3 regions of the Streptomyces sp. NPDC056628 genome follow, and region 1 is predicted to be linked to each of the others. Evidence: riboswitches for the same ligand, from Rfam matches in the RefSeq annotation. Region 1 holds a riboswitch; each other region holds the start of a gene.

Region 1 (3,527 bases):
GGCGGCCGCCGACCACACGGACGCTCTCCGCCTCGGTGGGGGCGTAGCGGCGGGGGGCTTGTTGCTGCCATACGCGGGCGCCGAATCCGGCATCCGTGGCCGCGAAGGTCAGACCGACCAGGGGGCGCCCGGTGATCACCTGGGTCTGCGCGGCGAAAGACGCCTCAGCCTCATGATCAACAGCATTCAGTCGCTGCCATCCCCGACCTTGGGGATGGGCGTGGATGAAGCCGAGCCCGCAGCCGCGTTCGGATCCGGGAGGGATCGCCGGAGCGAGCGGGCTGGATCCCCCCTCCGAAGCCAGCAGTACTCACAGTTTGTCCGATCATTCGATGCGGCCGGCCTTCCAGCAGGAACGTTGAGACCCGTTCTTCCATACGACAGAGCACCCGCCGGAACGCCCGGGCAGATGGTTTGGTCCTGGCAGCGGGCGGCAGGGGCACGGTGGGCGACCGCGTCGACGTCGGTGTGGGCGTACGGCTCCAGCATCGTGACGTCAGCTTGTGCCGTCCACGTGAGGGCGGGCCAAGTGACGAAGCGGGGAGGTCTTGTCCCACACATGCCAGCGCGCACCGCACACGGGGTCGGTTTCGTAGGTCACGTCCGCGGGGAAACCGTCGGCCTTGACCCGCTCGGCGGGCGGTCCGGAGAGCACCCTGGCGCATCGGGGGCAGCGGTCTGGGGTGCGCATGGGGTACATGCCCATCGTTTTCCTGTTCCTGGTGCTGTTGTTTCGGCGTCCGGTCGCGGGTCCGTCAGGCGGTCGGCCAAGTGACGAGGCTCCGGCCCCTGTTGGTGAAAGCCGTCCATCCCTGGACATCCGTCACGCCGCCGTCGCAGGACAGCAGATGCCAGGCACCGGGGGTCCAGGCGAAGACCGCGTCCTGGCGGAGGCACCGTCCCAGTTCACGTGCCGCCGAGTCGCTCAAGCCGGCGATGGCGACGCTCTGCTCGATGTGCGTGCCGTGCGCATCACCTCCCGCTGCGGGCCACCACGCGAGCCCTCGCCGGTCAAGTTCGTCAAGGAGCAGGGCCTGAGCGCGGGCGTTGTCCGCGGCGAGGGCGGGACGGCCGTGGGGGGCGGCGGTTCCGGCAGGTCCGGGGAGCTCGGGGAAAGGGCCCTCGGCCGTGCCCCACGGACGCGGTGCGACCCGTACCGTCCGGTCCGGGAATCGGATATCGACGACCGTCCGCCGGTAGAGATCCCAGTTCGGGGGTGTGGTCGCAGCGTCAGTGACCTGCATGAGGCCCTCCTGTGGACGAAGGACCCCCTTACCCACCGGCAGGGAGATCGGTGCTCGCTCCCACAAGGCCGTGGGAGCCGGTCCTCGGCGCGATCGCGTCGTGACCGGGCGGAACTATGCCACACCACCGGTCAAGGGGCACAGCGTTGTGGATCACATTGTGCAAAACCCGGACGGGTGTTAGCTTCGCGCCCGGTCACGAGTTCCAGCGTCAAGCCCCGGCTTGCTGGAGACATCTCGCTCGCTGCGGATGCCCCGGGTGACGACCCAGCCCAGCGCGCGGTGCGTTGGGAAGTCGCAGATCACCGGGGTGTGGACGTGCACTACCGGGGTCCATCGACTCCGGAAGGTTGACCGCCCGTGCCCGTTTCCGACGCGATCCCCGAAGTGCCGACGGGGCGGCAGACCCAGAAGCCTGAGCCGGCACCCGAACCCGCCAGGTCCGCAGTCGCGGAGCCGGGCCGCGCGGGCCTGGTGACCATCGGCCTCAACACCGCCCGGGCACTGTTCTGCACGGCCGAGGTGAGCAGCTCCGGCCTGCCAGGAACTAACGAGATCTTCGATGAGTGGCTCGACAGCGGATTCGACATCGCCTTCTACCGCAGCGAGGACCGACCCCTTCAGGCACGTGCTGTCAACCAGGAGGAATGTGTTCCCGGATCGCTGATCAGCAGCCGTATCGGAACGGCCCGGTTGGAGTCGGTCTGCCTCAATCCTCACCGGCGCGCACCCGCCGGGCCGCAGGAGCCGGACCCGATGTCTGCGGGAGGCGAGGAGGCCAACGGGACCGATGCCCGGACGGACGCAGGCATGCCCGGCAACCGCCTTGGAGACGAGGAGGACAAGCGGCGGTACGCGAAGGTGGAGTACCAGGAGGACACCGGCTGCGTTCTGACGGTCGTGGACGACTTCGCCGAAGGAACGGGGAAGGAGTCGGCCCATCACCTGGGCGGCGACATCACCCCGGACACCGACGGAGACTGGTTCAAAACGCTCACCACCCTCACCGAACTCGCCCAGGCAAGGCTGGAAAGGCAGGGATGGGCCCCGGACGGTCCATGGCAGATCCAGTGGTGGTGCAGCTCGTGCGACGTCACGGACCCGCCGTACGAGACCCTTGAAGTGTTTGAAGAGTACGGCTTCGATCCGGGCGAGATCACGCAGCACTATGTGTCCATCTACAGCCAGGGCAGCGACGGCTATTACACCGTCGAGTTCAGTGCGGAGCACCGGGGAGAGGACCACGTCATGTACCTCCAGCTGGAGCTGGACGCTGGCAGCAAGGAGGTGGGCAGCGGCAGTCTCGAAGCACTGCGGAGCCACCTGGAACAGGCGACGGAACGGGTGCGGGAGGCCGGATACACCCCGCTCGACGGCGACTGGAGCGTCCACTGGACACGCTGCCACGTCCCTCTGACCGAGCTGTGACCGACTGACGGCCCCAGGCTGCTGTGCCCTGTTGTTTCCGTCCAGCCGAAGGGCGGAGAGCGAGCAGCTGTGCCGTTTGAGTGTGCAACATGCCGCGAGTGCGCCGTGCCCCTCGGTTCCTCGGCATGGGGCCTGACCAGGCAGCTCGCCGTCCTCGGCCTGTGCGTCTGTGTAGGGATCATGATGGCCCTTCAAGAATCCCGGAGGTCCATCATGATCTATGCGGATCCATCGCTCCCGTCTGCCGGGGCTGACCTACGGCAAGGGGAGATGAAAGCCAGGACGAAGCCGCGGGATGTCGCATAGTAGGTCGGGCTGGCTCCCCGACAGGCCGCCCACCGCTCCGCCTGCGCGGACGCGGCGCAGCAGCGGGCGAGCATCGTGAGGAGCCGGACGCGGGCTGTCGGCGCTTCCAGACCTGGGCGCGGTCAGGGCGGCTGACGGAGCGGCCACGCCCTGTGCGGCGGGCGTCGAAGTAGGCCTTGCGGGTGCCGAGGGACTGGCCGAGGATCACCTGCTCCCATTCCTCGTAGAGGAATTCGGCGTCCCAGCTTCTCGTCGAGCTCGAGAAGGATCTGGCGGAGGATGTTCAGGGCCACGCTGTCATAGATGCGCTGCTTTCCGGCGCCGGAGAGGGTGTTCTCGTTGAGGACGCGGGCGGCGAGCTGGTCGATGTGCGTGATGTCGACGCGGGCGAGCTGCTCGGGCTCGAGGAGTGAGGCGAGGCGTGCGCGCAGTTCGGTAGTGAGGTTCTTGGTGAAGGTGGTAAGCAGGATCGGCTTGTTGTGGCCGGGGGTCAGCTGTTCGGCAAGCTGTTTGACGCGGTGCAGGGCGACGATGGTCTTGCCGGTGCCG
Region 2 (3,527 bases), on a different contig from region 1:
GCTGGTCGGCGCCTCCGGGGCGATCTCGGCGGTCCTCGGCGCGTTCCTCTTCCTGTTCCCCACGGCACGGGTGACAAGCCTGCTGCCGTTCCTGCTCTTCCTGCCGCTGCGCTTCCCCGCCTGGATCGTGCTGCCCTTCTGGGTGGCCGTCCAGTGGGTCGCGGCCGGCCGGGCGGGATCGGGGCCGGGGGTGGCGTACCTGGCGCATCTGGTGGGCTTCGGCCTGGGCTTCGGCTACGCGTGGGCGCGCTTCGGGCGGCGCACTAGAGTGAGGAGCACCCGAGCTCCGGCCCCCGAGGGAGAGAACAAGCCGTGATCACCGCGATCGTCCTCATCAAGACCAGCGTGGACCGGATCCCCGAGATCGCCGAGCAGATCGCGTCGCTGGACAGCGTCAGCGAGGTCTTCTCGGTCACCGGCACCTACGACCTGATCGCGATGGTGCGGGTGAAGCGGCACGAGGACCTGGCGGAGGTCATCCCGGGCCGGATCAGCAAGATCCCCGGCGTCGAGGGCACCGACACACACGTCGCCTTCCGCACCTACTCCCAGCACGACCTGGAGGCCGCGTTCGCCATCGGCCTCGACAGCTGAGAGGGCGCTCCCCGGCGGCGCAGGCCGTGCCGGCGCGCCGCCGGGGACGGGCCGCTCAGGCCGAGGTGTCGGGCACGCAACGGCCGTTCTCGGTCCGGTAGTTCCACCGGGCGCCGTCCGTCACCAGTTCCCGCACGGCCGTCACGAACCGCTCGACGTGCTCGTCCGGCGTCCCGGCGCCGAAGCTGACCCGGATCGCGTTGAGGGACTTCTCGCCCGGCTCCGCCTCCGGGGCACCGCACTCCCCCTGGGTCTGCGGGTCGCTGCCCAGCAGGGTCCGCACCAGCGGGTGGGCGCAGAACAGCCCGTCGCGGACGCCGATGCCGTACTCGGCGGACAGGGCGGCCGCGAAGTGGGAGCTGTTCCAGCCCTCCACGACGAAGGAGAGCACACCGACGCGCGGGGCGTCGTCGCCGAACAGCGACAGCACACGGACCTCGGGCACCTCGGCGAGGCCGGCCCGCACCTTCTCGATCAGGTACCGCTCCCGGGCGACCAGGCCGTCGAAGCCGGCCTCGGTGAGGGCCTTGCAGGCGGAGGCGACGGCGTAGGCGCCGATGACGTTCGGGGAGCCGGCCTCGTGGCGGGCGGCGCTGTCGTGCCACTCGACGTCCAGTCCCCCGTCCTCGCGCCGGGTCACCGTGCGGCTGGCGCCGCCGCCCGCGAGGTACGGCTCCGCCGCGCGCAACCAGTCGGAGCGGCCCGCGAGCACGCCGGAGCCGAACGGGGCGTACAGCTTGTGCCCGGAGAAGGCGACCCAGTCGACGTCCAGGTCGCGGACGCTCACCGGGTGGTGCGGGGCGAGCTGCGCGGCGTCGAGCACGATCCGGGCGCCGTGCGCGTGCGCGGCCGCCGCCAGCTCCCTCACGGGCCACAGCTCGCCGGTGACGTTGGAGGCGCCGGTGACGCAGACCAGGGCCGGGCCGTGGGGGTCGCGGTCGGCAAGGGCGCGCTCCAGGGTCCGCACGGCCTCGCCGGGGGTGCGGGGCGCGTCGAGGAAGGTGACGCGGGCGTCGCGCCACGGCAGCAGGGAGGCGTGGTGCTCGGTCTCGAAGACGAAGACGTGGCAGCCGGCCGGAAGCGCGGCGGCGAGCAGGTTGAGCGAGTCGGTGGTGGAGCGGGTGAAGACGACCTGGTCGTCGTCGCGGCAGCCGAGGAACTCGGCGACGGTCCGGCGGGCGTTCTCGAACAGGTCGGTGGAGAGCTGCGAGAGGTACCCGGCGCCCCGGTGGACGCTGCCGTAGTACGGCGCGTAGGCGGCCACGTCGTCCCAGACGCGCTGCAGGGCGGGGGCGCTGGCGGCGTAGTCGAGGGCGGCGTAGGTGACCTCGCCACCGGTGACGAGCGGGACGGTGACATCACCGCCCAGAACGGGCAGCGGGGCACAAATGTCCTGGACGGAGGCAGCACTGGAGACAGACATGACGGAACTCCGTGAGAGAAAGAGTGAAAGTGAAGAAGGGTGTGCGGAGGCGGGGCTCGGCGGCCCTATCGCATTCGCTTGCTCACGGAAGACTCCTCGACGACCAGGATCCCTGGAATCGTGAGGGATCCGCGCTTGCCGCAGACCTCGCTGCCTGCGGCCTGGTCTTCACCCGGGGCACCCCGCCACGGACGGAGGGTTGCCGGACAGTCGGCCGGGGCCTCATGACTGTCACTCATGACCTGGTACGGGAAAGTACGCGAGATGATCGTCGTCCCGCAACCCGTGTCCGGATCGCGGGACGGCACTCGCCCGTCAGGCGTTGCTGGCGGCCACCCAGCGCTCCAGCGTCCGCTTGGCCGCGCCGGAGTCGATGGACTCGGCGGCCTTCGCCATGCCGCGCCGGATCTGCTCGGTGAGCGGGGCGTCCGAGGGGTCCAGCGCGACCAGCGCGGCGGCCGAGTTGAGCAGGACGGCGTCCCGTACGGGTCCGGTCTCCCCGTCCAGCAGCCGCCGGGCGACCTCCGCGTTGTAGGAGGCGTCGGCGCCGCGCAGGGCCTCCACCGGCACCAGTTCGATACCGACGTCCCGCGGGTCGAAGCTCTCCTCGCGGACCACGCCGTCGCGTACCACCCACACGCGTGAGGTGGCCGTCGTCGTCAGCTCGTCGAGGCCGTCGTCGCCGCGGAACACCAGCGCGGACGAGCCCCGCTCGGCGAGGACCCCGGCGATCAGCCCCGCCATGCGGGTGTCGAAGCAGCCGACGGCCGAGGCGCCGACCCGGGCCGGGTTGGTCAGCGGGCCGAGCAGGTTGAACGAGGTCGGGATGCCGAGGTCCCGGCGCACCCCGCCGACGAACCGCATCGAGGGGTGGAACTTGGCGGCGAAGCAGAAGGTGATCCCGGCCTCGTCGACCACCCGGGCCACCCCTTCGGGGGACAGGTCCAGGTTGATCCCCAGCTTCTCCAGCACGTCCGAGGAGCCGCTCGCCGAGGAGGAGGCGCGGTTGCCGTGCTTGACGACCTTGGCGCCGGCCCCGGCGATCACGACGGCGGACATCGTGGAGATGTTGACCGTCCTGGCCCGGTCGCCCCCGGTGCCGACGATGTCCACGGCGGGCCCCGGGATGTCCAGGGGCTGCGCGTGCGCGTACATCGCCTCGACCAGGCCGTTGACCTCCTCGACCGTCTCGCCCTTGGCGCGCAGGGCGACCATGAACCCGGCGATCTGCGCGTCGGACGCCTCGCCGCTCATGAACCGGTCCATCGCCCAGGCGGTGTCGGCGGCGCTCAGATCCCGGCCGGCCAGCAGGGCGCTCAGGACCTCGGGCCAGGAACGGCCCGCCGCGGTGTCGCCTCCAGCGGGGGTCACAGCGCTCATAAGCCGCTCCAGGGTCAGGTGTCCCGCACTTCGGGACATCGGTCTCAACGAGGTCCACCCTATCCAGGCGCCGGACACGGAGAGGGGCCCCGTCCGAAGACCGGACGGGGCCCCTCTGCCGTGTGTGGCG
Region 3 (3,527 bases), on a different contig from region 1:
AGTCGGGCCGGGCAAACGGAACAAAAGCCGCATAGGGCCCGCGGACTTTGGCTACTTCTTGTCGGGCCGGCGGCAGAAATCAAAGACGGCCGGTCCGTGGACCGGCGGTGCGTTCCCCAACTGTACCCCGCTCAATCACACAGAATTGCCTCCTCCGCTTCTCTCACGGAGGAGGCAATTCGTTGAACGCTCGGTAACCAGCGTTACCGGAGGTAATGTTCGGTCATCCGGTCAGCCGCCGGCGACGGCCGGAATGATGGAGACACCTGCGCCGTCCGGGGTGGCGGTCTCCAGACCCTGCTCGAAACGCACGTCGTCGTCATTGACGTACACGTTGACGAAGCGCCGCAGCTTGCCCTGGTCGTCCAGCACCCGGGCCGCGATCCCCGTGTGGTTCTTCTCGAGGTCGGAGATGACCTCGGCCAGGGTGGTGCCCTGGGCGGCGACCTCGGCCTGCCCGCCCGTGTAGGTGCGCAGGATGGTCGGGATACGAACGGTCACGCTCATGCGAGGCCAGCCTCTCGGAAGGAGTCAAGGTTGGGACGAATCGTCGCGGTGAGGCCCGTACCCGCCACCGCGTCCAGCGTCTTGAGGCCGTCGCCGGTGTTCAGGACGACCGTGGTCTTGGCGGGGTCGAGCGCCCCGCTCTCGATGAGCTTCCTCGTGACGCCCACCGTCACCCCGCCCGCGGTCTCGGCGAAGACGCCCTCGGTCCGCGCGAGCAGCCTGATCGCCTCGACGATCTCCGCGTCCGTCACGTCCTCCACGGCGCCGCCCGTGCGGCGGGCGATGTCCAGGACATAGGGGCCGTCGGCCGGGTTGCCGATCGCGAGCGACTTGGCGATGGTGTCCGGCTTCTGCGGACGGACCACGTCGTGACCTGCCTTGAAGGCGGTGGACACCGGCGAGCAGCCCTCGGCCTGGGCACCGAAGATCTTGTACGGCCGGTCCTCGACCAGACCGAGCTTGATCAGCTCCTGGAGGCCCTTGTCGATCTTGGTGAGCTGGGAGCCGGAGGCGATCGGCACGACGAGCTGGTCCGGCAGCCGCCAGCCGAGCTGCTCGCAGATCTCGTACGCGAGCGTCTTGGAGCCCTCGGCGTAGTACGGCCGCAGGTTGACGTTCACGAAGCCCCAGCCCTCGCCGGCGGGGTCGCCGATCAGCTCGGAGCAGAAACGGTTCACGTCGTCGTAGTTGCCCTCGATGCCGACGAGCTCGCCGCCGTAGATCGCGGCCATGACGACCTTGCCCTGCTCCAGGTCGTGCGGGATGAACACGCACGAGCGGAAGCCGGCGCGGGCCGCCGCGGCGCCCACCGCGCCGGCGAGGTTGCCCGTCGACGAGCAGGACAGGGTGGTGAAGCCGAAGGCGCGCGCCGCCTCCAGGGCCTGCGCGACCACGCGGTCCTTGAAGCTGTGCGTCGGGTTGCCGGAGTCGTCCTTGACGTACAGACCGCCGGTGACGCCCAGTTCCCGGGCGAGGTTGTCGGCCTTGACGAGCTTGGTCCAGCCGGGGTTGATGTTCGGCTTGTCCGCCACGTCGGCCGGGACGGGCAGCAGGGGCGCGTAGCGCCAGATGTTCGCGGGGCCCGCCTCGATGCGCTGACGGAGCTTCTCGGTGTCGTATCCCGAGAAGTCGTAGGCGATCTCCAGCGGGCCGAAACACTCCTCGCAGGCGAAGACCGGGCCGAGCGGTACCCGGTGGCCGCACTCGCGACAGGACAGCGCGGCGGCGGGGCCGAGGTCTACGGTGGAGTCGGTGCTGCTTGCAACAGTCTGCACAGCCATGTGAGGCGAGGCCCTTTCTCCTCATCTTCCTCACGACGCATCTCGCCGTGAGACGGATTTGGCACCTTCCCTAGCCGGGAGCCTCGCGGAGACGATCAACGGTGACGATCGACGCTGATCTACGAGAACCGACTGGAGGGTTGCCGGGGCTTCATCGGGCCGTGTCCCTCTGCCCCTCTGGATGAGCGGTATGCGGTTGTCATGCAGTTGTGAACGGCGGGCGACCCCTGACATGCGATGGTCACTCGCGCTGTTCAAGACTGTAACCGAAGGCCAGGACAGTTGAGGGAGCCGTCCGAACCGCGAGATGGAGCACCGACGTCTTTCGACAGTGAGGAGCCGCCGACCGTGCTGGAAGAAGTCGAGCGCTGGCTGATCAGCCGCTCCTGGTCCCTGGCCGACCGTCCGCTGCACCACGTGCTGGCCGCCAAGCAACGCTCGGGGCAGTCGGTCTCGGTCGTCCTGCCCGCTCTGAACGAGGAGGAGACGGTCGGCGACATCGTCGCGATCATCGCCCACGACCTCGTGCACCAGGTGCCGCTGGTCGACGAGATCGTCGTCGTCGACTCCGGGTCCACCGACCGCACCGCCGAGGTCGCGGCGGCGGCCGGCGCGCGGGTCGTCCACCGCGACGACATCCTGCCCCGTATCCCCGCCGTGCCCGGCAAGGGCGAGGTGCTGTGGCGCTCGCTGCTGGTGACGGGCGGGGACGTCGTCTGCTTCATCGACGCCGACCTGCGCGAGTTCTCCTCGGACTTCGTCGTCGGCATCGTCGGCCCGCTGCTCACCGACCCCGGCGTCGACCTGGTCAAGGCGATGTACGACCGCCCGCTCGGCGGCGCGTCCGGACAGGGCGGCCGGGTCACCGAGCTGATGGCCCGCCCACTGCTGAACATGCACTGGCCTCAGCTGGCCGGATTCGTGCAGCCGCTCGGCGGCGAGTACGCGGCCCGCCGCGGCCTGCTGGAACAGCTGCCCTTCCCCGTCGGTTACGGCGTCGAGCTGGGCATGCTGGTGGACGCCCTGCACCTGGTGGGTCTGGACGCCCTCGCGCAGGTGGACGTCGGTGTGCGCAAGCACCGGCACCAGGACGGGCAGGCGCTGGGGCGCATGTCCGCCGCGATCTACCGCACCGCTCAGCTGCGGCTGGCGCGCGGGCATCTGGTGCGCCCGTCGCTGACCCAGTTCGAGCGCGGCGCGGACGGTTTCGAGCCACGGACGTACTCGGTGGACACCGAGGAACGGCCGCCCATGGTGGAGATCGCGGAGTACGCGGCGCGCAGGGTCGCGTGAACGCCGCACCACGGCCGTATACAGCGCGTACGTGAGCCCCCCACTGAGCCGAACCGCACGTTTGAGCGTTTCCGGGCCGGGCTAGGTTGAGGCGTATGGCTTCCCCGCAGACTGCTGCCAAGGTACTGGTCGCCTCGAACCGCGGCCCGGTCTCGTACGAGGTGCGCGACGACGGTTCGCTGCACAGCAAGAGGGGAGGTGGCGGAGTCGTCTCCGGGCTGTCGGCGATCGGCCCGGACGCGGGCGCCCTGTGGGTGTGCTCGGCGCTCTCCGACGGCGACCGGGAGGCGGTGCGCCGCGGCGTCGGCGAGGACGGCGTGCTGATGCTGGACATCCCGGCCGACGTGCACGCGGACGCCTACAACGGCATCGCGAACTCGGTCCTGTGGTTCGTCCACCACATGCTCTACCAGACGCCGCTGGAGCCGGTCTTCGACGCGGAGTTCC

The links. A riboswitch is a leader RNA that binds a small molecule or an ion and turns the genes downstream of it on or off. The one in region 1 is predicted to bind S-adenosylmethionine.
Region 2: another riboswitch for S-adenosylmethionine. It lies ahead of ACFRAC_RS14250 (aminotransferase class V-fold PLP-dependent enzyme); the one in region 1 lies ahead of ACFRAC_RS34095 (hypothetical protein).
Region 3: another riboswitch for S-adenosylmethionine. It lies ahead of thrC (threonine synthase); the one in region 1 lies ahead of ACFRAC_RS34095 (hypothetical protein).

The regions. Positions count from the first base shown of each region.
Region 1 is NZ_JBHTWG010000051.1:18,420-21,946, forward strand. It holds gene ACFRAC_RS34085 (ThiF family adenylyltransferase) at 1-139, opposite strand, end outside; gene ACFRAC_RS34090 (DUF3293 domain-containing protein) at 756-1,244, opposite strand; SAM riboswitch class IV at 1,439-1,548, shown strand; gene ACFRAC_RS34095 (hypothetical protein) at 1,605-2,672, shown strand; gene ACFRAC_RS34100 (UvrD-helicase domain-containing protein) at 3,101-3,527, opposite strand, start outside.
Region 2 is NZ_JBHTWG010000008.1:228,579-232,105, forward strand. It holds gene ACFRAC_RS14240 (rhomboid family intramembrane serine protease) at 1-316, shown strand, start outside; gene ACFRAC_RS14245 (Lrp/AsnC family transcriptional regulator) at 313-594, shown strand; gene ACFRAC_RS14250 (aminotransferase class V-fold PLP-dependent enzyme) at 650-2,017, opposite strand; SAM riboswitch class IV at 2,144-2,260, opposite strand; gene trpD (anthranilate phosphoribosyltransferase) at 2,333-3,397, opposite strand.
Region 3 is NZ_JBHTWG010000014.1:20,400-23,926, forward strand. It holds gene ACFRAC_RS18880 (MoaD/ThiS family protein) at 232-507, opposite strand; gene thrC (threonine synthase) at 504-1,787, opposite strand; SAM riboswitch class I at 1,806-1,975, opposite strand; gene ACFRAC_RS18890 (glucosyl-3-phosphoglycerate synthase) at 2,136-3,080, shown strand; gene ACFRAC_RS18895 (trehalose-6-phosphate synthase) at 3,176-3,527, shown strand, end outside.